DNA from 3 places in the Monashia sp. HAY1-5C genome. Region 3 is predicted to be linked to each of the others. Evidence: riboswitches for the same ligand, from Rfam matches in the RefSeq annotation. Region 3 holds a riboswitch; each other region holds the start of a gene.

Region 1 (6,367 bases), on a different contig from region 3:
TCCGGACATGGGTCGACCCTACGAGACGCCGCCCACGCCGCTGCGTCCACGCGTCCGTCCGGGTCCGTCCACCGACCGTGCGCCGTCCGTCCGGGGGCGTGGCAGATCGCCGCGGCGTTGGCGCGCACCGCGGCGCCGAGTCGTCATACGGTGGCGGGGAGGGGTCGCCGGGTGCGGCCGCAGATGCGACGTCGTGCGAGGAGTGAGGGCCGGTGGGCTTGTTCGGATGGGACAGGGGCGGGGCAGTGCAGACCTCGGACGCAGGGACCGAGCAGGTGGGCGAAGGGGCGGACGGCGGCGCGCTCGCCCGTGCCGCCCTGCCCGCGGAGAGCGGCCTGACGGGCGCTGCGACGCGGCTCGTCGAGCGGCTCCTCGACGTCGGCATCGACGGCAAGGGCCCGTTCGACTCCGCCCACGAGGTGGCCGCGAAGGCCCTGCGCGACGCCCACGGCGACGCCGAGCAGGCCCTGCGGATCATCGCTCGCGACCACCGGCAGCTCGGCGCCGCAGGTGGGTTCGTCACGGGCCTCGGCGGCTTCTTCACGATGCCGGTCTCGCTGCCCGCCAACCTCCTCGAGTTCTACCTGCTCGGCACGCGCCTGACCGCCGCGACCGCGAAGGTCCGCGGGTACGACATCGACCAGCCCGAGATCCGCTCGGCGATCCTGCTGACCCTCGTCGGCGCCGACCGCGACGACCTGCTGAAGAAGGCCGGCCTCCACGCGGCGGGGGGCCGGCTGTCCATGCTCGCGCTCGACCGTCTGCCCCCGCCGACGCTCATGGTCGTCAACAAGGCCGTCGGCTTCCGCCTCCTCGGACGCATCGGTCAGGGCACCTTCGCCCGTCTCGGGCGCGCCGTGCCCGTCGTCGGTGGCGTCCTCGGCGCCGGTGTCGACGTGTACATGCTCGGCCGGATCGGCCAGCAGGCCGCCAAGGAGTTCCCGCCCGTGGCGACGTTCGGTCGGTGACCTCACCGATGACGGCCCCGACGCCCGGCCGAGGCCGCGCACGCGTCCTCCATCCCGGCGGACGCGTCGCCGGCGTCCCCGCGCACGCGACGTCGGCCCCGGGAATCCATCTGCCCGGCCGCTCGTTGGGGCCGGCATGAAGACCGCCTCTCGGCTCAAGCTCGCCGCGACCGTCGCGTCCGTCGTGCGCGCCTCGACCCGCCCGGGCGCGCCCCGGCTCGGCGAGCGCGTGCAGGCGGTGCCGCGGCTCGTGCGGGCCACGCTCGACCGCACGTACGCCGGCACGTCGCTGGGCAGGCTCGCGCTCGTCGCGGCGGCGGTCGCCTACGTGGCGTCACCGCTGGACCTCGTGCCGGAGGCCATCCTGCCGGTCATCGGGGTGGCCGACGACGCCGTGGTGCTCACCTGGGTCGTCAAGGCCTTCCTCGAGGAGACCGACCGCTTCATCGCCTGGGAGATCGGCCAGGGGCTGCACCGGCCCGGGACGTCACGCCCGGGTGTTGCCCAGCGGACGCCGCGGACCCGCACCGAGCAGCCCGGGCACGCGTCGGCGTCCCCGACCGCACCGGACGACCGCGTGGGGACCGCGCTGGGGACGCCTGCCGACGCGCAGGCCCGGCTCTGGGCCGGCCAGGTCGCCGACGGTCGACGCCGCGACCGTGACGTGACCGGGGCTGCGGCACCGGGCCGTGTCGTCGGGCGGCTGACCGGCTCGACAGGCGCCTCGGGGGCACCGACCGCAGGTGGCCTCGGAGCGCAGCGCCCGGCGGCCGACCCGCGCTCGACCGGCCCGGGTCGATCCGAGGGGGTACGCCTGCCCGAGGGGGTCCGCCAGGCGGCCACCGACTACGTGCTCGAGTCGGTCCGCAAGCGCCTCGAGCGCTGACGCAGCACCGTCGTCCACACCCCCTCCGCGCCTGGCGGCGCGGTCCACAGGCGGCCGGCGGGGGAGTGCCGCTCCGCGCCGGCCGGGGGCAGCCTTCGGGCATGCCGAAGATCTCCCTGTCCGGACCGGCCGACCTGCTGACGGTCCTGCCCTACCACCTCGGTTTCAGGCCCGAGCGCAGTGTCGTCGTGGCCTGCTTCCACGGCCGGCGCCTCGGGCTCGTGGCCCGGCTGGACCTCGTCGCCCCACCCGACGCCGCCGCGGCGGCTGCGCAGGTCCTGCCCGCCCTGGTGCGCGAGCGGCCGAGCCGCGTCGTCCTCGTCGGGTTCGCCGGCGGCGCCGCCGACGAGGATCCCGCACCGTTGCTCACCGCCCTGGGCGACGCGCTCGAGGCTGAGCTCGTCCCGGTGGGCGACCGGCTCGTCGTGCGCGAGGGCCGCTGGTTCGGGCTCGACTGCGCCTGCTGCCCACCGCCCGGGCGAGCCCTGCCGGACGTGGCCGACGTCCCGGCCGTCGCCGAGTACGTCGCCCTGGGCACCGTCGTGCTGGGCACGCGCCAGCAGCTCGCAGCGCTCGTCGAGCCCCTGCCGACGCAGGACCCGCGTCACGACGACCGGCTCGCCGCGGTCGAGGCGTGGGCCGAGCGGTACGCCCCCTCGGATGTCGGCACCGGCGTTGCCGACCGCCGGGCGCGCGCTGCCCTCGTCGACGAGGCACTGGGGGCGTGGGTCCGCCTCGTGCGCCGCGGGCTCGGCACCGAGCCGACGCCGACGACGCTGGCCGCGCTGCTCGGCCCGCTCGTCGACGTCCGCCTGCGCGACCTGCTCGTCGCGTGGCTGTGCCCCGGGACCCTCTCCCTGGAGGCCTGCCCGCGCGACCTCGTCAGCCGGTTGCGCCGCGCACTCGAGGCCGACACGTCCTCCCACGAGAGCATGCTGCGGGACGTGAGGGAGGTCGTGGACGGGGAGATCGAGGAGGACATCGAGCAGGACATCGACGAGGACATCGAGGAGGACATCGACGAGATGCTGGAGGGGAGCGGCGGGTGGGACCGCGCGGTGACCGAGCGAGTGCGCCTGGCGCGCCTCGAAGAGCTGTGCCGGGCGACCCCCGCCGCGTGTGCGGCACCGGTCCTGGCGGTGGTGGCCGCGTACGCCTGGTGGCTCGGCGACGGCGCCCACGCCTCCGTCGCCGTGGACCGTGCCCTCGAGGTCGACCCGCGGTACCGGCTGGCACAGCTCGTGCGGCAGTCCCTCGACCGGGGCCTGCGTCCCCGCAGCTGCGCCTGAACTGCCCTCCAGGCCGTCCAGCCCGTGGACCCGAGGGCCACGCCTCGAGACGCGGTCGCGTATGGTGGTGGCAGGTCATGAGCGCCAGCGCCAAGCCCCGGCTCGCTGGCCGGCAACCCTCCTTCGCGGTGGGGTGCCCCGGGTGAGGACCAGGCCGCACCGGCACGGGACTGCGGCAAGCGCGCACACCCGAGGAGCAGCCAGAATGACTGTGACCCACCGGTCCGGCCAGGTCACGCGCCGTCCGGCCCGACGCCAGCAGGGTGTCGACGGCTCGCAGCCCGTTCGTCCCGACGTCTCGGCCGACCGACGCGGCGACGGCGTCTGGCGCGAGGGGGACCCCGTCGGCAGGCGGCAATTCGTCGACGTCGGTGACCTCGAGCTCGAGCGCGGGGGCGTCCTTCCCGAGGTCCGGATCGCCTACGAGACGTGGGGCCGGCTCAACGAGGCCCGCGACAACGTCGTCCTCGTCGAGCACGCCCTCACCGGCGACAGCCACGTCGTCGGTGAGGCGGGCGAGGGCCACCCGTCGCCCGGCTGGTGGAACAGCCTCATCGGCCCCGGGCAGGCCGTGGACCCCGAGGACTGGTTCGTCGTCGCCGCCAACGTCCTCGGCGGCTGCCAGGGCTCGACCGGGCCGGCGAGCCCCGCCCCCGACGGGCGCCCCTGGGGCAGCCGCTTCCCGTACGTGACCGTGCGCGACCAGGTCGCCGCCGAGCGGGCGCTGCTGACCGAGCTCGGCATCACGCGGCTTGCCGCGGTCGTCGGAGGTTCGATGGGCGGCATGCGCGCCCTCGAGTGGGCCGTCAGCCACCCCGACGACGTCGACCGCTGTGTCGTGCTCGCCTCCACGCCCTACGCCACGGCCGAGCAGATCGCCTGGTGCCAGCCGCAGCTGCTCGCCATCCGCAGCGACCCCCACTACGCCGGCGGCGACTACTACGACACGGACCAGCGTCCCGACACCGGCCTGGGCCTCGCCCGGCGCATCGCGCACGTGACCTACCGCACCGAGACCGAGCTCGACGACCGGTTCGGCCGTCAGGCCCAGCTCGGCGAGGACCCGTTCAGCCTCAGCGAACGCGCCGCCGGCAGAGGGCGTTTCGCCGTCGAGTCCTACCTGGACCACCACGCCGGCAAGCTCGCTCGCCGTTTCGACGCGAACTCCTACGTCGTGCTCACCGAGGCGATGAACTCCCACGACGTCGGCCGCGACCGCGGCGGCATCGAGGCGGCGCTGGCCCGCGTCACGGCCGACTGCACCGTGGTGTCCGTCGACACCGACCGGCTGTACCCCCCGCGGCTGTCGGACGAGCTGCATGCGGCTCTCCCCGTCTCGACGCGCGTCTCGATCACCTCCGCCTACGGACACGACGGCTTCCTCATCGAGGAGGAGCAGGTCGGCTCGGTGGTCCGCGAGGCCCTCGCGCGTCCGCGCTGACCCCGACGCCTCGGCAGGCCCGGCGCGCAACGCGATCCGTCCGAGCGCGCGTGCCGGTGCCCGCGGCCACCTTTTCGGGTACGGTGCGACCACCCGGTTGTTGCCGTACAAGGAGGTCCGCGAAGTGGCCATCGTCGTCGGATACGTCGCCACCAAGGAGGGACGCGCGGCGCTCAAGCGAGCCGCCGAGGAGTGCGTCCTCAGGGGGACCAAGCTCGTCGTCATCAGCTCCCACCGGGGTGGGAAGGACTTCGACGCCGACGAGGCCAGTGCGTTCGAGGCCGAGCTCGAGCGGGTCACGACCGTGCTCGAGGACAAGGGCCTGGAGCACGAGGTGCGCCAGCTGGTACGGGGCAACGACCCGGCCGAGGACCTCATCAGCGTCGCGGAGGCGGAGAACGCCGACTTCATCGTCATCGGACTGCGTCGCCGCAGCCCCGTCGGCAAGCTCATCCTCGGCTCCAACGCCCAGCGCATCCTGCTCGACGCGTCCTGCCCGGTGCTCGCCGTCAAGGCCGGCTGAGCCCGCCCCGCCCGCCGGCGGGGTCGTGTCACACCGGGTCGGCACCACCGCGCGGCCCGATCCGTTCGCTCGCACGCCGTTGCGCGTTTTATAATGTCCGAGTACCGGATCGCAAGAGGCACACAGCGAGATCGTCCGAGGGGACCCGACTCCGACAGGCCACGCTCGTCCGGCACGAACCCCCGTTCTCGCTCGTTGTGATGTGGCATGCCCGCGTGCTCACGTCGGCCCGCACCACACGAGACCCGCGATGAAAGGCGACTGCATCCGTGCCGAAGGCAACACCCGCTGGACCCCCGAAGACCCTGCCCAAGGTGTTCCAGCACGAGGCGATCATGCAGCTCCTGGTCAAGGGCAGCACCAACGGAAGCATCACCGGCACCGAGATCGCACGAGCGCAGGCTGAGGCAGCCCTCGACCTGAAGCAGATGAAGCCGGTCCTCGTCACCCTCGAGGCCCACGACATCGAGATCGTCGTCGACGCGCCGCACACCGACACGAAGAAGCGAACCCGATCCGGGACCAAGGGAGGCACTGTGGCCACCGCACGTTCCACCACCGCTGCTGCGACGACGACCGCCAAGAGGACGACGACCGCCAAGACGACCGCCAGGAAGGCCACCCCCGCGACGAAGGCCGGCGAGGCCGAGGCCGCCGCCGAGGCCGAGGGCGCGGCGGCGCGCAAGGCGCCGGCCAAGAAGGCCGCCACGAACGCCGGCGTCGCCAAGGCCGCCGCCAAGCCGGCCGCGAAGAAGGCCGCCGCCAAGAAGGCCGCCGGCAAGACCGCCCCGAAGAAGGTGGCTGCCGCCGAGGTCGCCGGGGACTCGGACGAGCTCGAGGACGATGACGCCGAACCCGAGGACGCCGACGAGAGCGAGCTCGTCGACGTCGAGGTCACCGACGACGACGACAGCGACGAGACCGACGAGTCGCCCGCGGCAGAGGACACCGAGGAGGGCGACGACGACACGGTCCCGGTCGCCACGGACGCCGCCGCTCCCGCCGAGGAGGCCGAGGAGTCCGGGTTCGTCATCCGCGACGACGACGAGGACGATGCCCCCGCGCAGCAGGTCGTCACCGCCGGTGCCACCGCCGACCCCGTCAAGGACTACCTCAAGCAGATCGGCAAGGTCGCCCTCCTCAACGCCGAGCAGGAGGTCGAGCTCGCCAAGCGCATCGAGGCCGGCCTGTTCGCCGAGGAGAAGCTCAACTCCGGCGACAAGATCGACATGAAGCTCAAGCGCGAGCTGTGGTGGATCG
Region 2 (6,367 bases), on a different contig from region 3:
TGAGGATCGAGGTGATCATCGAGTTGACGAAGCTCGACTTGCCCGAGCCGGTGGCGCCGGCCACGAGCAGGTGGGGCATCTTGGCCAGGTTGGCGATGACGTAGGCGCCCTCGACGTCCTTGCCGACGCCCATGACCATGGGGTGCTCGTTGCTGCGCGCGGTCTGGCTGCGCAGGACGTCGCCGAGCGCGACGTTCTCGCGGTCGGTGTTGGGGATCTCGATGCCGATGGCCGACTTGCCGGGGATCGGGCTGAGGATCCGCACGTCGGCCGAGGCGACGGCGTACGCGATGTTCTTGCTCAGCGCTGTGACGCGCTCGACCTTGGTGCCCGAGCCGAGCTCGACCTCGTAGCGGGTCACCGTCGGGCCGCGGGTGAAGCCGGTGACCGCGGCGTCGATGTCGAACTGCTCGAAGACGTTCGTCAGGGACTCGACGACGGCGTCGTTCGTCTCGCTGCGCGTCTTGTGCGGCGACCCCGGCTTGAGCATCGCCTGGTCGGGCAGGCGGTAGGTGATGTCCCCACCGAGGCTCAGCTGCTCGACGCGCGACGGCATCTCGGACATCGGCGGCGGCACGAGCTCGGCCTTGGGTCCGACCTTGCTCGTGTCGGGGGCCCCGTGGGTCTTCGGGTCCGTGGCGTCGATCACCTTCTCGCCGCTCGGTCGCGGTGCGAGGAGGCCGGGCGCGGTCGGACGTTTCTCGCCCGGGCGCAGCCGCTTGGTGGGGGCGTCGTCGGCCTCCTTCTGCGCCGCCTGGCGGAACGCCTCGTCGCCGTCGCGCTCGGACAGGTCGACGGGCTTGCGGCGGGCCCGCTTGAGCGCGGCCGCCGGGGCGTCGGCCTCCGCCCCGTCCCCGGCGTCGGCCCCGTGGGGATGCGTGCCGCGGTCGATGACGAGCGCCTTGAGCTGGCGCAGGCGGGTCGGGACCATGTTGACCGGCGTCGCCGTGATGACGAGCAGGCCGAAGACGCCGAGGAGCACGAGCAGGACGGTCGCCCCGTAGGTGGAGACGGCCGCGGCGAGCGGGCTCGAGGCGAGGAAGCCGATGATGCCCCCGGCGGCGCGCATGCCGTCGGCCCCGTCGGGCGGGTTGGGGATGCCGTCGGCGAGGTGCGACAGGCCGCACGCGGCGAACGTCAGGGTGATCGTGCCGACGACGATGCGGTTGGTCGCGGCCTCGTCCTGGGGGGCGCGCAGCATCCGCAGGCCGAGGGCCAGCAGCACGAGCGGGACGGCGTACGCGACCCGCCCGAAGGTGCCGGCGAAGACGGCGTGGACGACCTGGCCGAAGGTGCCCGAGACGCCCCACCACTCGCGGGCCGCGACGACGACGGCGAGGGCGATGAGGGCGAAGCCGATGCCGTCGCGCTTGTGCTCGGGCTCGAGGTCGGCCGCGCTGTGCCCGACCCGGCGCACCGCGCCACCGGCCAGGTGCGAGACGCCCATCCACGTGTTGCGCACCGCGTTGAGGGGGAACGGCAGGCCGCCGCCCCGCGTCTTCGTCGGCCCCTTGGACTGGCCCCTGCGGGCAGCGGCCGGCTTGCGCTGTGCGGGACGGGTCGAGCGGGCCGCCGGCGGGCGCGACGACGAGCCCTTCGCGCGCGCGGCCGCCGCGGGGCTCGTTCGCTGGCTGGTGGACGGACGTGTCGCCATGGTCGCACCGTACGCCAGCGTCCCTCTCAACTCACGCGTCACACGCGCACCACGACCGATTCGCCGGACCGTGGCCGCGGGCGCGAGTCGGTGCCGTCTCAGATTCCGACACCGTGGGCCCGCTGGGTGGACACCCGGACAGGCCGGCGCCTATGGTCTTCGCCAGGTCAAGAGTGTCAGCGACAAGCCCCGGCTCGCTGGCCAGCAACCCTCCTCCGCGGTGGGGTGCTCCGGGTGACGACCAGGCCGTCCTCGGCTGGTTTCTCCTCGAGGTCGGCAAGCGCGGACCTGCACCGGGTGGGTCCCTGGACTCGCGAGGAGCACTGCCATGTCGGCCCTTCCCACCACGACGACCCTCTGCGGCGGCGGCCCCGCCCCGGTCGTCCGCACCCGAGCCCTCCGCGTCGTCGCCGAGGGCGAGGCCCTGCCGCGTGTCGTCGGCGCGGACCTGCGCGTGCCCACGACCCGGGGCGAGGTGGCCTACGCCAACCTCGACCACGCGGCGTCGACCCCCGCCCTCCAGACCGTGAAGGACGCCGTCGACCGCGCCCTCGAGACGTACTCGTCGGTGCACCGCGGTGCCGGCTTCGCCTCGCGGCTGACGAGCGCCTGGTACGAGCAGGCGCGTGAGGAGGTGGCCCGGTTCGTCGGCGCCCGCGAGGACGACCAGGTCGTCTTCACCCGCACGACCACCGACTCGTGGTCGGTGCTCGCCCACGCCCTGCCGAGCCGCGCCGTGGTCTTCGTATTCGGCAGCGAGCACCACTCGACGCTGTTGCCCTGGGGTCGTTCGCGCACGGTGCGCCTGCCGATCCCCCAGAGCACCGACGACGCGCTCGACCTGCTCGACGAGGCCCTCGCCGAGCACCCGGGCCGGCACCGCCTCGTGGTGCTGACGGCGGCGTCCAACGTCACCGGTGAGGTGTGGCCGGTGGAGCGCTTCGCCCGTCTCGCCCACGAGCACGGCGCCCGGATCGCCGTCGACGCCGCGCAGCTGTCCGCGCACCGCCGCATCGACCTCGCGGCGTGGGACGCCGACTGGGTGGCCTTCTCCGGCCACAAGACCTACGCCCCCTTCGGTGCCGGCGTGCTCGCCGGGCGTCGTGACTGGCTCGACGCCGGCGCACCCTACCTGCCCGGCGGCGGCGCGACCCGGACGGTCACCGAGACGGCCACGGAGTGGGCCACGGGCCCGGCGCGCCACGAGGGCGGCAGCCCCAACGTCATCGGCGCCATCGCCCTCGCGGCGGCCTGTTCGACGATCGAACGCCACCGCGCCGCCATCGAGGCCCACGAGGAGGCGCTGCTCGAGCGGCTGCGCACCGGCCTCGAGGCGGTCCCGGGCGTCGAGGTGCTCTCGATCTTCGGCGACGACCACGACCGGGTCGGTGTCCTCGCCTTCACGGTGTCCGGCTTCGACCCCTCGCTCGTGTCGCAGGTGCTCTCGGTCGAGCACGGCATCGGTGTGCGCGACGGCAAGTTCTGTGCGCACCTGCTCGTCGACGAGCTGCTCGAGGACCCGTGGGGCGAGCGTCCCCAGACCGCGGTGCGCGCCAGCGTCGGGCTCGGCAGCACGGCCGAGGGCGTGGAGCGTCTCGTCTCGGCGGTGGCCGCGCTCGTGGGCGAAGGGCCGTCGCGGACGTGGACCCGGACGGCCGCCGGGTGGACGGTCGAGGGCACGGATCCCCGCGACGTCGAGGTCGAGCGCCCCTGGTGAACCGGGCCGGGTCTCTCGCCCCCTGACCCCCCGTCACCCCGCAACACACCGAACAGCTGCCAGGTCGGTCCGGGAATACCAGGGACCACCTGGCAGCTGCTCGGTGTGTTTGCGATCCCGCGGCGAGACGGGCGGTGGCGGTCGGGCGGGGTCGGGCGCGGTCGGGCGGTCCGTCGGGGGGTCAGCGCTCGGCGCGCAGGGCGTAGGACGCCCAGACGGCGGCGTGGTCGGTCCGGTTCACCGCGACCTGACCCGCGTCCACGACGGCCAGTCCGCGGCTCAGCTGATGGTCCAGGTCGACGTACGGCGGGATGCGCCGCCCCTCGAACGGCCAGGTGCGCACCCAGCCTCGGCCCGCAGCCGCCTGGGCGTCGGTCAGCCCGGTCGCGAGCCGCCGGAACACCGGGTGGCCCGACGAGGCGTTGAAGTCGCCGGCGAGGACGAGCGGTCGGTCGGTCGGCTGCGCGTGCACCCACGTCGCGAGCGAGACCAGGGCCGCGTGCCAGTCGTCGGTGCGGTCGGGCAACGGCGGCGGCGGGTGCACGGCCCGAAGCCGCACGGTGCCGGCCGGCGTCGTGACGTCGACGTCCGGCTGGAGGCTGTCACCGGCCGGGCTGACGCCGTCGGCACGCTCGCTCAGGGGGTACCTCGAGAGCACGAGCGTCCCGACGACACCATCGCGCGCCCGACCGACGCGTTGCGGGAAGAATGCGCGCGCACCGGCGTCGTCGAGGTCGGTCTCGGACTCCGGCGTCGCCTCGACCAGGACGAGCACGTCGACCGAGTGCAGCCGCACGGCGTCCATCAGCTGACGCGAGTTGGCTTGTCCCTCATGGAGGTTCGCCGACATGACGGTCAGGTCGGTGTCGGCCGTGGCGTGCACGCTCGAGGACCACGCCGGGGCCGCGACGACGAGCCCCACGACCGCGACCGCGACGATCGGCACCGACACGGACCAGCGACGCAGGAGGAGCGCGGCCGCCGCGAGCAGCAGGAGAGCGACGACGGCGAGGGGACCCGCCGTCTGGAGCACGACGACCGGGTAGAACGTCGAGTCCAGCCCGCGCAGGGCCACGACGGCGAGCAGAAGCACCAGGACCGCCAGCAGCGCCCGGTCCGCGACACGCTCCCACCGCCGGCGGGACCCAGCGTCCTGCGGCGGGTCGGCGCTCTCCTCCGAGGGATCGGCGGCGACCTCCGCCGGGTCGGCGGCGACCTCCGCCGGGTCGGCGGCGACCTCCGCCGGGTCGCGGGCGACCTCCGCCGGGTCCTCGACGTGTTCGGCCACGCCGCGTCAGGCCTGCAGGACGACGGGGATGATCATCGGGCGACGGCGGATCTTGCCGCCGACCCACGAACCCACCGCACGCCGGACGATCTGCTGCAGCTGCTGGTCGTCGCGCACCCCGTTGGCGACGGCCTCCTCGATCGCGCGCTCGACCTTCGGGATGACCTGCTGGAAGATCTCGTCGTCCTCGACGAAGCCGCGCGCCGTGATCTGGGGGCCGCTCGCGATCTTGCCGGTGGCCGAGTCGATGACGACGATGCAGGAGATGAAGCCCTCGTCGCGCAGGATCCGGCGGTCCTTGAGCAGCGCCTCGTCGGCCCCACCGACGCTGCTGCCGTCGACGTAGACGTACCCGCAGTCGACGACGCCGACGACGGACGCCTTGCCCTCCACGAGGTCGACGACGACGCCGTCCTCGGCGAGGACGACGTGGTCCTCGGGGACTCCGGTCTGCATCGCGAGCCGCGAGTTGGCCCACATGTGTCGCCACTCGCCGTGGACCGGCATGACGTTGCGCGGCTTGACGATGTTGTAGCAGTAGAGCAGCTCGCCGGCGCTGGCGTGGCCCGAGACGTGCACCTTGGCGTTGCCCTTGTGCACGACGTGGGCGCCGAGACGCATGAGGCCGTTGATGATGCGGTAGACGGCGTTCTCGTTGCCGGGGATGAGGCTGCTGGCGAGCAGCACGGTGTCGCCGGGGCCCACGTCGATGCGGTGCTCGCGGTTGGCCATCCGGGACAGGGCCGCCATCGGCTCGCCCTGCGAGCCGGTGCAGATGAGGACGACCTCGTCGTCGGGCAGGTTGTCGAGCTTCTTGAGGTCGACGAGGATGCCGTCGGGCACCTTGAGGTAGCCGAGCTCGGCCGCGATGCCCATGTTGCGGATCATCGACCGCCCCACCATGGCGACCTTGCGGCCGGCCTTCTCCGCGGCGTCGAGCACCTGCTGGACGCGGTGCACGTGGCTGCTGAAGCAGGCGACGATGATGCGCCGCTCGGCGTGACGGAACACCTTGTCGATGGCGGGGGCGATCTCCAGCTCGGGCGTGGTGAACCCCGGCACGTCGGCGTTGGTCGAGTCGGTGAGGAAGAGGTCGACGCCCTCCTCGCCGAGCCGGGCGAAGGCGCGCAGGTCCGTGAGCCGGCCGTCCAGCGGCAGCTGGTCCATCTTGAAGTCACCGGTGTGCAGGAGCGTGCCAGCCTCGGTCCGCACGAAGACGGCGAGCGCGTCGGGGATCGAGTGGTTGACGGCGACGAACTCGAGGTCGAACACGCCGAGCTGCTCGCGCTGCCCCTCCCGGACCGCCATCGTGAACGGCTTGATGCGGTGCTCCCTCAGCTTGGCCTCGACGAGCGCGAGGGTGAGCGTGGAGCCGATGAGCGGGATGTCGCCCTTGAGCTTCAGAAGGTAGGGGACGGCGCCGATGTGGTCCTCGTGGCCGTGCGTGAGGACGATGGCCTCGATGTCGTCGAGCCGGTCCTCGATGTAGGTGAAGTCCGGGAGGATGAGGTCGACGCCCGGGTGGTGGTCCTCGGGGAAGAGGACGCCGCAGTCGATGACGAGCAGGCGGCCCTTCGTCTCCAGGACGGCCATGTTGCGGCCGACCTCGCCGAGACCACCGAGCGCGACGACCCGCAGGCCGTTGTCGGGGAGGGCGGGGGGTGCGGTCCTGTCTCTTCTACACACCTGACGCTGCCGACGACGGAGA
Region 3 (6,367 bases):
ATCGTCCAGGGCACGACGCTGCCGCGCCTCGCGCGTCGGCTCGGGGTGCGCGGCCCCGACCCGCGTGAGGACGCCCTCCAGGCCGCGACCGTGCTCCAGGCCGCGACGCGGGCCGGGCTGGAGGCCCTCGACGCGATGCCCGACGTCGACGACGCGACGCGGACGACGCTGCGGGACCGCGCCGACGACCGGCTCAACCAGATGTGGGAGCGCCTCGGTCCGAGGGGCGCCGACGTCGACGAGACGCCGAGCGAGCGCTACGTCCGTGCCCGCATGACGATGCTGCAGGCCGAGCGCGGCGAGGTGCTGCGGCTGCGTGACGAGGGTCGGGCCGACCAGACCGTGCTCCGCGTCGTCCTCGGGGCCCTCGACCTCGAGGAGACGATGCTGGACCGCATCGACGACCAGCAGGAACGAATGGCAGAGAGCGAGATGTTGCCCGTGGAGACCCTCGAGAGCCCGTGCGAGCACCTGGAGGACACCGACTCGTGCGCCGAGCCGCGCACGCCCGAGGGCTGCGAGGAGTGCCTCCGCGCCGGCACGACGTGGGTGCACCTGCGCCTGTGCCTCCAGTGCGGTCACGTCGGCTGCTGCGACTCCTCGGAGTTCAAGCACGCGACGGCGCACTTCCACGACGTCGGACACCCGGTCATCCGCTCCATCGAGCCGGGTGAGACGTGGCGCTGGTGCTACCTCGACGAGGTCGTCGGCTAGCCACCCGCGGAGTCGCGCGTCGTCAGTCGAGTCGCTGCACGACCGTGTGCGTGCCGGCTGCCGGGTCGTGCTCGACGGACGTCGTGGCGCCCTGCACGAGCGCGAGGAACGGCGCGACGTGCCCGCACTCGACGTCGGCCAGGATCGGCACGCCGAGCATGCCGAGGGCGTCGCTGACGGCGTCGTGCTGGGTGAACCCGCCCGGCTCCGGGGCGTTGGTGCGTGACACGAGGATGCCGGTGGCCGCGTCGAAGAAGCCGCGCAACCGCATGGCGTGAAGGGCGCGGCAGACGTCGTACGAGGGCCACTCGGCGATGTCGAGCAGGACGACGAGGCCCTCCGGGGCGTGCCGTGCGGCAAAGGTGCTCGTGTCGCCGTAGGTGCTGCCGGCGAGGAAGCTGATCGTCTCGACGCAGCCACCGACGAGCCGCCCCGAGAAGCCCGCGGGCTCACCCTCGTGCCCCGGGTCGATGCGGGTCCACGTACCGCGTCCGTCGAGGGTCATCCGCGAGACCGTCGGGTCGGCGGCGTAGTCGTCCCAGCCGCCGGAGCGGAACCGCCCGGGGGAGCGCTGCACCAGCTCTTCGCCGGCTGAGGCCGACGCGACGTCGACCCAGTGCAGGATGCCGTCGGGCAGGACGTACGGGGTGTCCATGAGGTTCTGCCCGTGGATCGTGGCCAGGCCGGTGGTGAGGGTGAGCGGGGTCAGCCACGTCGAGGTGTCGGAGAAGCCGACGCACCACGTCGGCTCGGCGGACGAGACGGCGTCCAGGTCGAGCAGGTCGAGCAGGTCGATGCCGGTCTCACCACCCCAGGGCGGCACCACGGCCCTGATCGTGGGGTCGGTGAGCATCGACATGAGCTCGGCCGCGCGTGCCTCACGCGGCCCGCTGACGTGACTCGGTGCGTGGTTGAGCTCGCCCACCACCACGTCGAACCCGCGGTCGCGCAGGCACCGGACGGCATGGGTGAACCGACCCCACAGGCGGTCCTGGACGCCCGAGCTCGGCGAGGTGACACCGACCCGGTCGCCGGGACGCAGGGGAGCGGGGTAGCGGATCGGCATGGCCGACATGCTGCCAGCCGTGCCGACCCGCCACACCCCGGCTTCCGCCGGTGCTCAGGGCTTCGCGGCCGCGAAACCCTGCTCGAGGTCGGCGAGGATGTCGTCGATGTGCTCGATGCCCACGGCGAGGCGAACGAGACCCGGCGTGACGCCCGCCGCGAGGCGGTCCTCCTCGGGGCCCTGCGAATGGGTCGTCGAGGCGGGGTGGATGACCAGGGACCGCACGTCGCCGATGTTCGCGACGTGGCTGTGCAGGGTCAGCGCCTCGACGAACCTCTTGCCGGCATCGAGACCACCGGCGATCTCGAACGAGAGCACCGCGCCCGCGCCACGGGGCGCGTACTTCTGCGCCGTGGCGTGGGAGGGGCTGTCCGGCAGCGACGCCCACACGACCCGCTCCACCTGGGGGTGACCCTGCAGGTAGGCAGCGACCCTGGTGGCGTTCGCGAGGTGGCGCTCGATGCGCAGCGACAGCGTCTCGAGGCCCTGGGCGATGAGGAACGCGTTGAACGGTGCCGCGGCCGGCCCGAGGTCCCGCAGCAGCTGCACACGCGCCTTGAGGATGTAGGCGAGGTTGGCCCCGAGCGGGCTGCCGACGCCGAGGTCCCGGGCGAAGACGAGGCCGTGGTAGCTCTCCTCGGGGGTGTTGTAGTTCGGGAACCGCTCCGGGTCGGCGCCGTAGTCGAACCGGCCCGCGTCGACGATGACGCCGGCGATGGACGTGCCGTGACCGCCGAGGTACTTCGTCGCGGAGTGGACGACGACGTCGGCGCCCCACTCGATCGGGCGGATGACGTACGGGGTCGCGATGGTGTTGTCCACGACGAGGGGGACGCCGTGCTCGTGCGCGACCGCCGCGACCGCCTCGATGTCGAGCACCTCGGCCTTCGGGTTGGCGATCGTCTCGCCGAAGAACGCCTTCGTGTTCGGCCGCACGGCGGCACGCCACGCGTCGACCGAGCTGGGGTCCTCGACGAAGCTCACCTCGATGCCGAGCTTGCGGAAGGTGAACCTCAGCAGGTTGACGGTGCCGCCGTAGAGGCTCGGCGAGGCGACGATGTGGTCACCGGCCTCGGCGATGTTGAGCAGGGCCAGGGTGGTGGCCGACTGTCCCGAGGCGACGAGGAGGGCCCCGACACCGCCCTCGAGTGCGGCGATGCGTTGCTCCACGACATCCGTCGTCGGGTTCATGATCCGCGTGTAGATGTTGCCGAACTCCTTGAGCCCGAACAGGTTCGCCGCGTGGTCGGTGTCGTCGAAGACGTAGCTCGTCGTCTGGTAGATCGGCAGGGCGCGCGCACCGGTCGCACTGTCGGCGCTCTGTCCGGCATGGATCTGCTTGGTCTCGAAGGACCAGTTCGGCTCGGTCATCGTGGTCTGCTCTTCCTGGTTCGGGTCGATGACCGGTCGTCGTCCCGACGGCCCGGCGCACCGACGGCTCGGTGCGGGGAGAGGGTCTCCGCGCTTGCCCGCGCCGGTTGTCGACGTCGGGCCAGGTCCTCACCCGGGGCACCCCGCCGCGGTTGGGAGGGTTGCCGGCCAGCGAGCCGGGGCTTGGCGCTGGCGCTCATGACCTGCCCGCAGTGTAGACAGCGGCGTCCGAGGAGTGGGAGCCGGTGTCCGAGGGGTGGCGGCCACCTCACGCGGAAGCCGCGCCGTGGCGCGGTACTGGCGGCGTCGGGGCCGCTTCCGCGTCGGATAAGTGCGCCGTGGCGCGGTACTCGTGGCGTCGATCACGAGGACGTCCTACTAATCCGAACCCGTGAGTAGGATCGGGCCGTGAGCACGAACGCCGACTTCGACCTGTACCGCACCAGCGAGGACCATGAGGCGCTGCGGGAGGCCGTACGCGCCGTGGCCGAGGACAAGATCGCGCCCTTCGCGGCGGCGGTCGACGCGGAGGCCCGCTACCCGCAGGAGGCGCACGACGCCCTCGTGGCCTCGGACTTCTTCGCCCCCCACGTGCCGGAGGAGTACGACGGCGTCGGCGCCGACGCGCTCGCGACGTGCATCGTCATCGAGGAGGTCGCCCGCGTCGACGCGTCCGCCTCGCTCATCCCCGCCGTCAACAAGCTCGGCTCACTCCCGCTCATCCTCGACGGAAGCGACGAGCTCAAGGGACGCTACCTCCCGCCCCTGGCCCAGGGCCGGACGACGTTCTCGTACGGGCTCTCCGAGCGCGAGGCCGGCTCGGACACGGCGTCCATGAAGTGCCGCGCCCGGCAGGACGGCGACGGCTGGGTGCTCAACGGCCAGAAGTCGTGGATCACGAATGCCGGTGTGTCCGAGTACTACACGGTCCTCGCCGTCACCGACCCCGACGGTCCCCGGGGTGGCAACGTCACGGCCTTCGTCGTCGAGAAGTCCGACCCGGGGTTCACCTTCGGCGAGAAGGAGCGCAAGCTCGGCATCAAGGGCAGCCCGACCCGCGAGCTGCACTTCGACGACGTCCGGATCCCCGGTGACCGCGTCGTCGGCCAGGTCGGTGACGGCCTCAAGATCGCGCTGCGCACCCTCGACCACACGCGCGTCACCATCGGCGCGCAGGCCGTCGGCATCGCCCAGGGGGCGCTCGACGTCGCGCTGGCCTACGTCAAGGACCGCAAGCAGTTCGGCAAGCACATCGCCGACTTCCAGGGGATCCAGTTCATGCTGGCCGACATGGCGATGGAGCTCGAGGCCGCGCGCCAGATGGTCTACGTCGCGGCGGCCAAGTCCGAACGCGGTGACAAGGACCTCTCGTTCTTCGGGGCAGCGGCCAAGTGCTACGCGTCGGACGTCGCGATGAAGGTGACGACCGACGCCGTGCAGCTGCTCGGGGGAGCCGGCTACACCCAGGACTTCCCGCTCGAGCGGATGATGCGCGACGCCAAGATCACCCAGATCTACGAGGGCACCAACCAGGTCCAGCGCATCGTCATGGCACGCCAGCTGCTCAAGGGCTGACCGGCGACGAGGCTCAGTGCCGGCGCCGGTTCCCGCGGGTGCTCGAGCTGGAGGCGTGGATGTCGGCCGCGACGCCCCGCAGCGCCTCGGTGATGGTCGTGAGGACCTCCGTGACATGCGGCAGGCTCGCCGGGTCGAGCGTGTCGAAGGTGTGCGGCACCCAGTCGTGCACCTGCCCGAGCCGGCGTAGGTCGGCCTCGGGGATGCGCACCGTGCTCCGACGCCGGTCGGCCGGGTCGGCCACCCGCTCGACGAGGTGGCGGCGTTCGAGCCGGTCGACGAGCGTGGTCGTCGAGCTCGTCGTGAGTCCCAGGGCCTGGGACAGCTCGGTCTGGCCCATCGACCCGCGGGCCAGCAGGTAGCTGATGGCGCGGCTCTCGTTGACGGTGAGGTCGAGGTGCTCGGCCGCGGCGAGGCGGTAGCGCTCGCCGGCGAGGATGAGCTCGCGCAGGGCGGCGGTCGCCGCAGCCCGGTCGGCGGCACGGGTGGGGGTCATGGTCCCAAACCTACCGAGTCGCGGATCGGCGGCGGAGCAGGCCGACCGCCACGTGACGCGATGGTCGAACTGCTTGATGATCGCGCGACCCGGCCGTATGGTGGTCGTGCACCGCCGGGGGCGGCGCGGCCGTTCGCGGCTGCGACGCCCTTGGACACGAGGTCAAACAGCGTGCCCGTGTCCGCGGCGCTGCGTCGTCACCGGGGGTCCGAGTGGCGGGCGCCGCCGCCCCTCCCCGGAGGCGGCGCCCCACTCCCCGCGAGCGCCGCGAGCACGCTCGAGTGCGAAGGCCCGCTCCCGCGGCGGCACCGGGCCCGGTCGGGTCGTGGTGGGCCCGGGAGGCCCGGCGGCCGGCGCGTCCTCGTGGCTCGGGCGCCCCGCGGTCGACTCCCGACCCTCCAGTAGGCTGGTCGCCGCTCGCGCCCCGGGCAGCGGGCGGTACACGGGACCCGCGACCGGGCCCCGGGACGACGAGCAGAGGACGAGGAACACCAGCGTGGACGCGTCGACGCAGCTGACCCCGCCGGTCAGCGTCATCATGCCGCTGCTCAACGAGGAGCGGCACCTGCGCGACGCCGTCGCGATGATCCTCACCCAGGACTACGCCGGCCCCATCGAGGTCGTCCTCGCACTCGGCCCGTCGACCGACGGCACGGACGCGGTCGCCGAGGCGCTGGCCGCGGAGGACCCGCGGGTCCGTCTCGTGCGCAACCCGAGCGGGCGCACCCCGGACGGCCTCAACGCCGCGATCGGTGCGTCGACCGGCGCGGTGATCGTGCGCGTCGACGGGCACGCCGAGATCCCCGACGACTACGTCTCGCGCGCCGTCCGCGAGCTGCACCGGGTCGGCGCCGACAACGTCGGCGGCGTCATGGACGCGCGCGGCACCACGGACTTCGAGCGCGCGGTCGCGTGCGCGATGCGCAGCCCCCTCGGCGTCGGTGCGTCCCGCTTCCACACCGGCGGCGAGGCCGGCGAGGCCGACACCGTGTACCTCGGTGTCTTCCGCCGCGAGGCGCTCGAGCGCGTCGGCGGCTACGACCCGCACTTCTCCCGGGCGCAGGACTGGGAGATGAACCACCGCATCCGCGAGACCGGCGGACGGGTGTGGTTCACCCCCGAGCTCAAGGTCACCTACCGGCCGC

Evidence for each region. Region 3 has a riboswitch for S-adenosylmethionine ahead of ACR9ZK_RS04880 (bifunctional o-acetylhomoserine/o-acetylserine sulfhydrylase). Riboswitches for the same ligand answer to the same signal wherever they lie in the genome.
Region 1: it holds a riboswitch for S-adenosylmethionine, as region 3 does, so the genes downstream of both, metX (homoserine O-acetyltransferase MetX) here and ACR9ZK_RS04880 (bifunctional o-acetylhomoserine/o-acetylserine sulfhydrylase) in region 3, are expected to answer to the same signal.
Region 2: it holds a riboswitch for S-adenosylmethionine, as region 3 does, so the genes downstream of both, ACR9ZK_RS11170 (aminotransferase class V-fold PLP-dependent enzyme) here and ACR9ZK_RS04880 (bifunctional o-acetylhomoserine/o-acetylserine sulfhydrylase) in region 3, are expected to answer to the same signal.

What each region holds. Positions count from the first base shown of each region.
Region 1 is NZ_JBPGXG010000003.1:51,589-57,955, reverse strand. Features, by position in the region: gene ACR9ZK_RS01015 (MalY/PatB family protein) at 1-9, opposite strand, end outside; gene ACR9ZK_RS01010 (EcsC family protein) at 246-968, shown strand; gene ACR9ZK_RS01005 (YkvA family protein) at 1,105-1,854, shown strand; gene ACR9ZK_RS01000 (DUF4192 domain-containing protein) at 1,956-3,143, shown strand; SAM riboswitch class IV at 3,217-3,331, shown strand; gene metX (homoserine O-acetyltransferase MetX) at 3,349-4,584, shown strand; gene ACR9ZK_RS00990 (universal stress protein) at 4,709-5,107, shown strand; gene ACR9ZK_RS00985 (RNA polymerase sigma factor) at 5,377-6,367, shown strand, end outside.
Region 2 is NZ_JBPGXG010000062.1:8-6,374, reverse strand. Features, by position in the region: gene ACR9ZK_RS11175 (FtsK/SpoIIIE family DNA translocase) at 1-1,654, opposite strand, end outside; SAM riboswitch class IV at 1,820-1,943, shown strand; gene ACR9ZK_RS11170 (aminotransferase class V-fold PLP-dependent enzyme) at 1,983-3,371, shown strand; gene ACR9ZK_RS11165 (endonuclease/exonuclease/phosphatase family protein) at 3,553-4,659, opposite strand; gene ACR9ZK_RS11160 (ribonuclease J) at 4,666-6,345, opposite strand.
Region 3 is NZ_JBPGXG010000019.1:11,566-17,932, reverse strand. Features, by position in the region: gene ACR9ZK_RS04890 (Na+/H+ antiporter) at 1-714, shown strand, start outside; gene ACR9ZK_RS04885 (LD-carboxypeptidase) at 737-1,780, opposite strand; gene ACR9ZK_RS04880 (bifunctional o-acetylhomoserine/o-acetylserine sulfhydrylase) at 1,835-3,181, opposite strand; SAM riboswitch class IV at 3,237-3,355, opposite strand; gene ACR9ZK_RS04875 (acyl-CoA dehydrogenase family protein) at 3,560-4,726, shown strand; gene ACR9ZK_RS04870 (MarR family winged helix-turn-helix transcriptional regulator) at 4,740-5,222, opposite strand; gene ACR9ZK_RS04865 (glycosyltransferase family 2 protein) at 5,719-6,367, shown strand, end outside.